Linked DNA regions of Hyalangium gracile. The protein of the gene in region 1 interacts with the protein of each later gene in a pairwise test. Links are inferred from orthologs where the notes say so. Each region holds a gene or a part of one and is shown on either strand. Other genes may lie near its edges.

What was found. The genes of interacting proteins can lie anywhere in the genome.
Region 2: the proteins of yhbY (region 1) and rho interact in binary tests that used the Escherichia coli proteins (3 or more experiments, as listed by UniProt). The link is inferred for Hyalangium gracile from one-to-one orthologs.

Annotation. Positions count from the first base shown.
Region 1 is NZ_JAHXBG010000004.1:26,815-32,391, forward strand. What follows is about bases 2,037-4,755. They hold yhbY (ribosome assembly RNA-binding protein YhbY), read right to left. Parts: upstream 3,682-4,755; coding sequence 3,391-3,681; downstream 2,037-3,390. Other genes in these bases: KY572_RS09125 (hypothetical protein), read left to right, coding at 2,037-2,578; KY572_RS09130 (hypothetical protein), read left to right, coding at 2,773-3,366; KY572_RS09140 (DnaJ domain-containing protein), read right to left, coding at 3,739-4,755. In the rest of the region: purF (amidophosphoribosyltransferase), read right to left, coding at 1-1,065; more of KY572_RS09125, read left to right, coding at 1,268-2,036; more of KY572_RS09140, read right to left, coding at 4,756-5,577.
Region 2 is NZ_JAHXBG010000008.1:396,244-402,020, reverse strand. Bases 1,359-4,277 are described here. They hold rho (transcription termination factor Rho), read right to left. Parts: upstream 3,669-4,277; coding sequence 2,049-3,668; downstream 1,359-2,048. Other genes in these bases: KY572_RS19070 (hypothetical protein), read left to right, coding at 4,189-4,277; KY572_RS19080 (hypothetical protein), read right to left, coding at 1,723-2,034; KY572_RS19085 (AI-2E family transporter), read left to right, coding at 1,359-1,708. In the rest of the region: KY572_RS19090 (hypothetical protein), read left to right, coding at 1-383; more of KY572_RS19085, read left to right, coding at 479-1,358; more of KY572_RS19070, read left to right, coding at 4,278-5,160; NAD-dependent DNA ligase LigA, read left to right, coding at 5,468-5,777. UniProt on the Escherichia coli protein: Facilitates transcription termination by a mechanism that involves Rho binding to the nascent RNA, activation of Rho's RNA-dependent ATPase activity, and release of the mRNA from the DNA template.

The DNA.
Region 1 (5,577 bases):
GCTCGTCGTGCCCCGGACGATGGAGTCATCCACCACCACCACCCGCTTGCCCTTGAGCACCTGCCGCACCGCCGACAGCTTCAGCTTCACCCCGAAGTGACGGATGGACTGCTGCGGCTCGATGAACGTGCGCCCCACGTAGTGGCTGCGGATGAGCCCCACGTCATACGGGATGCCGCTCACCTGCGAGAAGCCGATGGCCGCCGGCACGCCCGAGTCCGGCACGGCGATGACCAGGTCCGCCGCCGGCGCGGGCTGCTCGCGCGCAAGCTGGCGCCCCAGCTCCTTGCGCGACTCGTACACGCTGGTGCCGAACAGCACCGAGTCCGGCTTGGCGAAGTACACGTGCTCGAAGATGCAGCGGCCCAGCCGCGTCGGCGCGAAGGGCTGCAGCGTCCGCATGCCCTGCGCGTCGATGACCACCATCTCGCCGGCCTCGAGCTCGCGGATGTACTCCGCTTCAATCAAGTCCAGCGCCGTCGTCTCGCTGGCCAGCACGTAGCTGTTGCGCAGCCGCCCCAGCACCAGCGGCCGGAAGCCGTAGGGGTCCCTCACCGCCACCAGCTGCTGCTGGGTGAGGAAGAGCAGGCTGTAGGCCCCCTTCACCTTGCCCAGCGCCTCGATGACCTTCTTCTCGAAGGTGGGCTGCCGCGAGCGGGCGATGAGGTGGATGACGACCTCGGTGTCCGAGTCCGACTGGAAGATGGCCCCGTCCGCCTCGAGCGAGGAGCGCAGCTCGCGGGCGTTCACCAGGTTGCCGTTGTGCGCGACGGCCAGCTGCCCGCCGGCATACTCCACCGACAGCGGCTGTGCGTTCTTCAGCTGGCTGACGCCCGCCGTGGAGTAGCGCACGTGGCCAATCGCGGAGCTGCCCGGCAGCTTCTCCAGCACGGGCTCGGTGAAGATGTCCGCCACCAGCCCCATGGACCGGAAGGCCCGCAGGTGGTTGCCGTCCGTGGCGACGATGCCCGCGGACTCCTGCCCGCGGTGCTGCAGGGCGTGCAGCCCCAGGTAGGTCAGGTTGGAAGCCTCAGGATGGCCTGTGATTCCGAAGATGCCGCACATGGTGGCGCCTTATCCCCTTTTGCTTCGCTTAGAGGAACAGGAACCCGTGCTCCTCTGCCTGGTATTCCACCCGCCGCCAGGGTCGGGACGTGTGGGCAGGGGCTCGGCTCCCAAGGGCAGGCGGGCAGGAGAGGGCCCGCGAGTCCACTCCATGACAGCAATACCCCCGGCCCCGAGCATGAACAGCTAGGCTGGTCCTCTTATGGCGACGCGACGCCGCTCCCTGCGCTCCCTGCTCCCCTTCGCGCTCCTGACGGCGGGCGCGGCGTATGCCCTGGCCTCGTGGAACTGGTGCGGCCGCTGGGAGGAGAGCGCCCCGGTGCTGCGCGGCCAGGTGAAGGCCGAGGGCCCGCTGCGGGCCGGCGCCGCGAAGGTGGCGATGGTGCCTCCCTTCCCCATCGTCGTCGCCGGCTACCCGCCGCCGCGCCCCGAGGCCTCCCAGGCCAACCCGCCGCTCCATGCCCGCGCCATCGTCCTTCAGGCGGGAGAGGCGCGCGTGGGGCTCGTCTCCCTGGAGCTGCTGCTCGTCACGGCGCCCATGGTGGAGCAGATCCGCGCGGCGGCCTCGGACCTGGGGCTCCACGGTGTGCTCGTGTTCGCCTCGCACACGCACTCGTCCTTCGGCGGGTATGACGCGCGCGTGGTGTCCCAGCTCGTGGGCACCGGCCGCTACCGCGAGGACTCCGTGGGCGTCATCGTCTCCGCGGCCAGCCAGGCGCTCCACCAGGCCGCCGCCGCGCTCGGGGAGGTCTCCCTGGAGGTGGGCGAGGCCTCCGACGCCGGCTTCGTCTACTCGCGCACCGGCGGCGAGGCCCCCGACGGTGCGCTCACCCGCGCCGTCTTCCGAGGCGCCGCGGGCCCCGTCGCCGAGCTGCTCTTCTTCTCCGCGCACCCCACGCTGGTGCCCCGGCAGCGCGAGTACGTGGACCCCGACTACCCCGGCCGCCTCAGCGAGCTGCGCGAGGCCCAGGGCGGCGTGGTGCTCGTGCTCCAGGGCGCGGTGGGCAATGCCTCCGTGGCCTTCAATGAAGGGCAGGGCGTGGAGCGCGCCGCCGGCTTCGCGCAGGCGCTGTCGGGGCTCGTGGACAAGGCCGCGCCGACGGCCACGCCTGGACCGACACGGCTGGCGCTGGCTCGCGCGGAGGTGGCGCTGCCCCGGCCGGATGCCTCGCGGCTGGTGCCCTCGCTCACTCGCGCCGCGGGTGACAACTTCCTGTGCTACTCCGCCGCGCGCACGGCGGAGGTGAGCGCGCTCGCGCTTGGGCCCCTGGAGCTGCTCACCGTCCCAGGCGAGCCCACCATGGGCGCGGGGCTGGTGCTGGCCCGGCGCTCCGGCGCCACGCGCGTGCTCGGGCTCGCCTCCGATTATCTGGGGTACGTGGAGACGCCGGAGCTGGTGGCCCAGGCCGCGGGGGAGTCCAAGCGCCAGTACTACGGGCCCGCGCTGCTGGAGCGCCTGAGTGGCGCGGCCCAGGTCGCCTCCGCGGCCGCCGGGTTCACCCCTCAGCCGTGAGTCGTACCTGCGTCTTTCACGGACTGACCTCGTAAAAGAGCAGCCACACCGCAACCCGAACACTGTCGCCACCGCGCTGCGGAGAGGCGTCCCCATCCCACCTGTTCGAGGAAGCATCGAGGTGCTGCAATAGAGGGAAAGAACGGAAAGCAGTCGCCGATGCATCGACGCCTTCAGGGGGGGCATCCATGCGCATGAGCGTTCCAGGTCATTCGGGGATCGAGGTCACGGGGAGGGTCATCCCCGCTGCGCTCGAGGCTTTTGGAGAGTTCACCATCCTGGCCGGGCAGATGTTGATGGCCAACGGGGTCGGCCGGCCCGACAAGAGTGGCTTCATCCGAGTGGATACCGAGGCCTGGTATCCGCTCGATGGCTATTTGAAGACGTACAAGGAGATCGAGCAGCAGCTGGGCACGCGCATGGTGCGCAAGCTGGGCGTGGCCAAGGCGCGCTATGCGCTGTTCCCGCCCACGCTGGTGGACATAACCACGGCCATGCAGGCCATGGACGTGAGCTTCCACATGAACCACCGCCAGCACGGGCGCCTCATGTTCGACGCGGTGACGGGCGTCATGCTGGAGGGCATCGGGCACTACCACTGCCACCAGACCTCGGGACAGCGGCGCATCGTCATGCGCTGCGACAGCGCGTACCCCTGCGCCTTCGACGAGGGCATCCTCGAGGCGACGGCCCGGCGCTTCGTGCCGACCGCGATGCTGGAGCACGACACCCCCAGCACCTGTCGGAACAAGGGCTCCACGGCGTGCACCTACGCCATCACCTGGTAGTCGCCCGGCGCCCGGAGGGCCTGCTCAGAGGTCGTCGAACTCCGAGTCCTTCTTGCGCTTCTTGAAGAGCAGCGCCGTGCGGCCTAGCAGCTGGACCAGCTCCGAGCCGGTGCCCTCCGCCATCTTCGCGGCGGCCTCCTGGCGCGTCTCGGGGCCCTCGTTGATCTTCACCTTGATGAGCTCGTGGTCCTCGAGCGCCTGGTTCAGGGCGCCCAGGATGCCCTCGGTGACGCCGGACTGTCCGACGATGACCACGGGCTCCTTGTGATGGCCCAGCGCGCGCAGGGCGCGGCGTTGCTTCCCGGTAAGCGGCACGTCTCCTCCTCGAAAAGTGGCGGGGGCGCCTCCCGGCGGCCCCGTGGAGGGCGCACCCTACTTCTTCTGGGCCGCCATGCGGATCTCTCGCTGCGCGTCGATGTGGTCTGGCTGAATCTCCACCGTCCGCTTGAAGTGCTTGAGCGACCCCGAGGCGTCCCCCAGCGTCTTGGCGATGACACCCAGGAAGTAGTGCCCGGCGGCGCAGCGCTCGTTCTTCTTGAGGGCGGCCATGATGTCCCGGAACGCCTCGGCCTGGGCGGCCTTCTTGTCCGGGGCGGCACAGAAGCGGGCGTAGGCGCGCCAGACGTGGAACTCGGCCTCCTCGGCGTTGAGCTGGATGGCCTCGTCGAAGATCGTCACGGCCTCGGCGTACTTGCGCGCCTTCATGAAGACGATGCCCCGCTTGAAGCGCTCCTCCGCCTGGAGGATGGCCACCACGTCCACCTCTTCCTTGCCGGTGTCTCCCGACTTGAGCAGCTCGATGTAGTCCTTGCGGGTCTTCTCGTCCGTGAGCGTCCGGTAGGCGTCGCCGATGTAGCCGAAGATCTCGGCCTTCAGCCGCTCCAGCTCCGGCGGCGCGCCGGGCGGCAGCGTGTCCGGGTGGTACAGCCTGGCCAGCTTGAAGTAGGCGATCTTCACCGCGCCGGCCTCCGTCTGCTCCGTGAGGCCCAGCCGCTCGAAGTGGTTCTGCCCCTTGAGCGTCGCGGCGGTCTGCCGGAGCGCTGGCATTTCCTCCGCGCCAGGGCCCGTGGCGGGTGCGGCGGACGCGGGGGCGCTCGAGGCCGGGGCCGCGGGCTTGGGGGCGGCGGCAGCAGGAACCGCGGCCGCGGCGGATGCCGAGGGATTCACCGTCGGAACGGCGGTCCGAGAGGCCGCGGCAGGGGGCGCGGCCGGATTGGGGGCGGCGGGACGGGCGGCAGCGGCGGCAGGGGCCGGGTTGGGAGCGGCGGGCCTGGGGGCGGCGGCGGCGGGTGCCGGGGGATTCACCGTCGGAATGGCGGTCCGGGAAGCCGCGGCGGGGGGCGCGGCCGGGTTGGGAGCGGCGGGCCTGGGCGCGGCGGCGGCGGGTGCCGAGGGATTCACCGTCGGAATGGCGGTCCGGGAGGCCGCGGCGGGGGGCGCGGCCGGGTTGGGGGCGGCGGGCCTGGGCGCGGCGGCGGGAGGCGGCTGAGGCGCTGCCGCCTTCGGCTCGGGGGCGCGCTGGGCGACGGCGGCGAAGGAGACGGCCTCGAGCTCCTTCAGGAGGAACGCGAGCCGCAGGATGTAGTCAGTGTCCTGCGGGAAGTCCGCGAGCAGCTGCGAGAGGGAGCGCACGCCGTCGATGACGGTGAGCACGCGCACCTCGTGCGGCGTGAGGCGCAGGTCGCTCGTGGCGACGATGCCCTCGGACTTCATGATGGGCAGGTTCAGCACGGGCTGCAGGCGCCGCCGCAGGTCCACCGAGGGGATGCGGCGGATCTGATCGCTCAGCACCGCCCACTTGTTGCCCAGCGGCATCGCCTTCGCCGCCGGGAGATCCCGAGCCTCGTAGGTGAAGGTGCCGGACTCGGCGCGCAGGCCCTTGAGGAGGATGGAGAGCGCGCGCTGGGAGAGGTGGTTGAAGGCGGTGGACGGCTGCAGCAGCCCCAGGCCGAACAGGGCCGCGAGGATCTCCCCGCCGAAGCGCGGGCGAGCGGCCTCGGCCTGCTGGAACTGCTCGGCGGTGAGCAGCCGCGCCTGGGTCAGCAGCGCGCCCAGTCCATCCTCGGGGTGCGACGAGTCGATGAACTCGGGGCTGCCCTTGCGGAAGTGGAGCTGGATGGCGCGGTCCGCCAGCGTCAGGGTGAGCAGGCCCGTGAGGGTGCCCGCGGCGATGCGGCCATAGAGGGCGACGGGAGAGTGCTGCTCGAGCGA
Region 2 (5,777 bases), on another replicon or contig:
AGGTGGCGAAGCTGCTGGCCAAGGATCTGTCCAAGTGGCCGCCTCCCGTGCAGGAGCTCGATCTGGACGTCGGCGGCACGTTCGCGCCCCTCTTCCTGGAGCCCACGCCCCAGCCCTCGCCAGCCGTCTATGACGAGGCGCTGCGGCTGTCGCGCTGGGAGCTGGCGCGCGAGTTCGACGCCTACGACGACTACATGCGCAACAAGCGCTACCTCGAGCGGGGCCTGGCGCCCACCGATCGCCTCACCCTGCTCTTCCTCAACCGCTGGCTGGTGGAGCAGATGCTAGGGCTGGGCGAGGCCACCGAGGGCCGCGTGAAGCGCCCGATGATGCGGCAGATCCTCGACAAGCTGGAGGCACGGCTGCGCCGGGTGCAGCTGTAGGAGCGCCAACGATACGAGGACAGGGCGGCCGAGGGCGCGAGGCCGGGTGTTCGAGCCTTGTAGGCGGGGGGAGACCTCTGCCATAAGCCGCCCTCATGCTGCCGCCTCTTGATGCCACCGCCCCCACCGAGCGCCGGAAGCGGCTCATCATCCTCGCCTGCCTGTGGGGAGCCATCGCGCTGGTGCTCATCGCCTTCCGCTCGGTGGTGATGCCCTTTGCCGGCGCGGCGCTCATCGCCTATCTCGTCCAGCCGTTCGTGGGGCGCATCACCCGCGTGCGGGTGGCGGGGCGGCAGATCCCTCGCTGGGTGGCCATCCTGCTCATCTACGCCCTGTTCTTCGTGGGCGTGTACCTCTTCTTCATCGCGCTGGTGCCGCAGCTCTACCGCGAGCTGGCGCGCATCAGCCGGGACGGGCTGGCCTTCGTCAACTCGCTCACCCCGGAGTACCTGCAGTCGCTGGCGCACCGGGCCGAGGAGTGGCTGAGCAGCTACGGCATCCCCATCGAGCTCTCGAACCGGGGGGTAGAGGGAGCGGGCGAGGGGGCCGGGGCCTCGCTCAGCTTCGGGGTGGACATGGCGCAGCTGCTCAAGGACAGCGCGGCGCGGCTGGCGGTGCTGGTGCAGGAGAACCTGGGCAACATCGTCGGCGTGTCGCGCGCCATCATCGGTGGGGTGCTGGCCGGCATCTTCAGCCTGTTCTTCATCCTCATGGTGGCCGCGTTCTTCTCCATCGACGCGCAGGCCATCCGGCACTACTTCGGCACCCTCATCCCGCCCGAGTACTCCACCGACGCGCGCGTGCTGCTGGAGCGCATCGATCGCTCGCTGTCCGGCGTGGTGCGCGGCCAGGTGACGATCTGCCTGGTGAACGGGACGCTCACGGCCATCGGCCTGCTGCTGTTCGGGGTGAAGTTCGCCTTCCTGCTGGCCACCATCGCCACCTTCTTCAGCCTCATCCCCATCTTCGGCACCATCATCAGCTCGGTGCCCATCGTGCTCATCGCGCTGGCGGACGGCTTCCAGAAGGGCGTGCTCATCCTGGCGTGGATCATCGGCATCCACGCGCTGGAGGCGTACTTCCTCAACCCGAAGATCATGGGGCAGGCGGCGCGCATCCACCCGGTCATCGTGGCCTTCAGCCTGATCGCCGGGGAGCGCCTCTACGGGCTGGTGGGCGCCCTGTTCGCGGTGCCCATCGCGGCCCTCTTCGTGGCGTGCTTCGACTTCGCGCGCCTCAAGGCCCAGCCGTCGCTGGCAGAGAGCGCCGTGCCGGCGGAGAGCCCCGCGCCCGCCGTGCTGCCCGCCCCGCCGCCGGCGCCCTGAGGCGCCTCACCGCGCTACTGGCAGGCCGCGGAGCAGCGCGAGTCCCGACACACGGCGATGCAGCGCCCGCAGTCGATGCTGGTGGGCGTGCACGTCCCATCGCACCGGACGTTGGCGCAGTTGGGCGCCTCGGAGACGTGCGTGGGGTTGGTGCCCTCGCCACAGCAGCCGTTGGGCGCGCAGTCGCTGTCGCGGTAGCAGACCTTGTCGGAGAGCCCGAGGGGGATCTCCTCGATGGGATCGATGGGCTCGCACCCTGCCCCCGCGAAGCCAACCGAGACTCCCAACACGAGAGCAGCCAGTCGTCCAAAGCGAGGGCGGGGCATGCGGAGCCTCCTGATCAGCGGTTCATCGAGCCGAGGAAGTCGGTGTTCGACGGCGTGGGGCGCATGTGCTTGAGCACGAACTCCATCGCGTCGATCGGCGTGAACGGGTGGAGCACCTGCCGCAGGGCCGTTATGCGGATGAGGTCGGCCTGGGTGAGCAGCAGCTCCTCCTTGCGCGTGCCGGACTTGTTGATGTCGAGGCACGGGAAGATGCGCTTCTCGAAGAGCTTGCGGTCCAGGACGATTTCCGAGTTACCGGTGCCCTTGAACTCCTCGAAGATGACCTCGTCCATGCGGCTGCCGGTGTCGATGAGCGCGGTGCCGATGATGGTGAGGCTGCCACCCTCCTCGATGTTGCGCGCGGCGCCGAAGAAGCGCTTGGGCTTGTGAAGCGCGTTGGCGTCCACACCACCGGAGAGGATCTTCCCGGAGGCGGGCACCACCGTGTTGTAGGCGCGCGCCAGGCGGGTGATGGAGTCCAGCAGGATGCACACGTCGTACTTCTGCTCGACCAGGCGCTTGGCCTTGTCGATGACCATCTCGGCCACCTGCACGTGGCGCGTGGCGGGCTCGTCGAAGGTGGAGGAGACCACCTCGCCGCGCACGCTGCGCTCCATGTCGGTGACTTCCTCCGGGCGCTCGTCCACCAGCAGCACCATGAGGTAGACGTCCGGGTGGTTCTTGGCGATGGCGTGCGCGATGTTCTGCAGGAGCACCGTCTTACCGGCCTTCGGCGGCGCGACGATGAGGCAGCGCTGGCCCAGGCCGATGGGGCAGAACAGGTCGATGATGCGCGTCGTCATCTCCGACCCCTCGTGCTCCAGCTTCAGCTTGCGCGTGGGGTAGAGCGGCGTGAGGTTGTCGAAGAGGATGCGCTCGCGGGCCGCCTCGGACAGCGGGTCCACGAAGTTGACGCGGTCCACCTTCTGCAGCGCGAAGAAGCGCTCGCCCTCGCGGGGCTGGCGGATGGGGCCGGTGACGGTGTCGCCGGGCCGCAGGTTGAAGCGGCGCACCTGCGACGGAGAGACGTAGATGTCGTCCGGGCTGGGCTGGTAGTCGCTGTCGGCGCTGCGCAGGAAGCCGAAGCCGTCGCTGAGCAGCTCGAGCACGCCCTCGGCGTGGACCTCGAAGCGCTTGTCGGCGATGCCGGAGAGCAGCGCGAAGATGAGGTCCTGCTTCTTCAGGCCCTGGTAGCCCTCGATGTTGAAGTCGTGGGCCATCTTCGCCAGCTCGGTGATCTTCATCCGCTTCAGGTCATTGAGCTTGATGACCTGCATCGGGGCGCCATCGCGAGTCACCTCGGTGACGGCGGGCATCTCCGAGGCCTCGGGAGCGGCGGGAGCGGCGGCGGGCTCGGCGGCGGCGACGGCGCGAGCCTCCTGGAACTCCTCATCGCGCACGGGGCGCGGCATGGGAGTCAGCACGGGACGGGGAGCCTCGGCGGCCTCCTCGGTGGCCTCGGCCTCGGGAGCCTCTTCCTCCTCGGTGCGGCGGGAGGAGGTGCGGCGACGCGCGGGGCGCTCGGGCTCCTCTCGATCGGTGGACTTGGCCGTCTTGCGGGCGCGCTTGGGGCGCTCCTCTTCGGCGGGCAGATCGGAGTCAACCTTCTCTTTGGTGGAACGTGCTTTGCGCATGATGGGGGAAGCGGTGCTGGGGGGCGTCCGAGGATTCGAGCGCCTGGCTGTTTGCGGGAGATTTCGCGGGGTGCGAGAAGGCACCGTCCTGGCGACACTGAGCGACTGCCTGAGTCCTTCAGAGGACCGTGGGAAGTCGAAGGGTGTTGGGAGAAAGGGCACCAGGGGAACCCTGACGCCTTGAAACCGCTGGGCAGGTTATTGACGCCCCCTGGGGCTGTCAAGGCGTCGTTACCTCGCCTGCTTCCTGAAGTCCTCCAGCAAGCAGGTGGTTCCCAGGGTTGGAACAGGGCAACCCGCCCATTCCTTCCCGAATTCGAGATTCCGTTTGGAGTACACGCGCTCCAGTCATCTATCGGGAGTCGAGAACAAGCAGAGGCTCGCCAGCCGATTGGCAAACCGTGCAGATATGGTGGCGCATCCATCGCCGAGGCCACACCTGGTGCCTGATTCGAGCGGTTCGCCCCAAACCCGCCCTGCCTCCACGCCACGCCTGACTCTTCGAGCCATGGGGTGTGGCGTGCTCCTCCTCGTCCCCGCGTGTGCCGGACTCCTTGCCTGGTTGCTGCTCCGCACCGCGCCGCTGATCGATCGGCTGGTGAATGAGGCCCGAGCGATGGAAGGCGCTGTTCGCCCGCGCCCTCCTCATGTCTCCCCACCCTCTCCGGGCACCTTCGCCGTGGAGTTGGCGGCCCTGGAGACCCGCATCCAGGTAAGTGAGGGCCACGTCCTCGAAGCCGTGGATACCTGCATGGATGCGCTGGCGCTGAGCCGAGACCTGAGCCTCGGCGGTGGGCTGCATGGCAGTCAGCTCTCCGCGAGCAGCCAGCAGCTCGTCTATCGGCCCTGCGCGGAGGCACTCGACGCGGCTCCCGTGGAACGCAAGCGCCAGGCGCTGACACAGCTGGCTCGACTCCGGGAGGGCATCGCGCCTCCTTCCGCCGTGCTGCGAGAGGAGTCCGTCTTCCGCCAACTGACCATCTTCGGTCCGGACTTCTTCCCGCCCGAAGCGATCTCCAGACTGTCCCCCGCCGCCCGGAAGCTCGTGGATGTCCACGGCGGATGGTCCTTCTTCACCCATCGCATCGGCCATCCGCTGCTGCGTCGGTACGTCTGGCGACGAAACTCAATCCTGTTCGATCGCATGGTGGCCGTGGCGGACCTGCCACCTGCCGATCGCCAACGGGCTTTCACCCGCATCGATGCGGACCATGCGCTCCTTGCTGGCTACCCGGGCACGGAGAGCGCCGTGCAGTACCACCAGGAACTGGCGCACCTCGAACCGCAGCGCCTCCAAGCTCTGGCGCTCATTGCGCTCGTCCAGGTGGACATCGCCCGAACCGAGCAGGGTCACTGGCCCGCCACGCTCCCGGCCGAGCCAGCGAGCCCCCTCTCGCTGAACCCCATCGGTGAACGAGAGGCCCGCCTGACTCCCACTGACGCTGCATCCGCGGAGCACGCACTGACCATCACCGCCGATACAGGCCGTTGAGCAGTGCACCCCTCGGCCGGGTGTAGGTGCGAGTACACCCGACTGGCGGACGGTTTCCATCCTACGTATCGGGTGGGGCCTTGCAAGCCGTTCCGGCATCCCGGAGGATTCGCCCTACCTCATGGCGGCAGCCTCACTTTCCAACCTGCCACGTCCTGCGTCAGAGCCCTCCGCGGCCCTCCCCGAGCCCCTCTGGAGCGGGCGCGTCGAGGCTTGCGCGGAGCCTGGGAAGATCGCCATCCTCGCGCCCAATTGGACCGGGGATGACGCATTCCTCCCTCGCCCCGGTGAGGCTCCATTCGTGGATTTGAAGACCGCCGAGAAACGCGCGCGCGAGCTCCGTGAAGAGCTGGCCCACCACAACTATCGCTACTACGTCCTCGACTCCCCCGAGGTCAGCGACGCCCAGTACGACAGGCTCATGCGCGAGCTCCAGGAGCTCGAGGGCAAGCACCCCCAGCTCGCCACCCCGGACTCCCCCACCCAGCGCGTGGGCGGCGAGGCCGCCGAGAAGTTCGAGAAGGTCGTCCACCGGGCGCCCATGCTCTCGCTGGCCAACGTCTTCAATGACGAGGAGTTCTCCGACTTCCACGAGCGCATCCGCAAGCTCGCCGGCG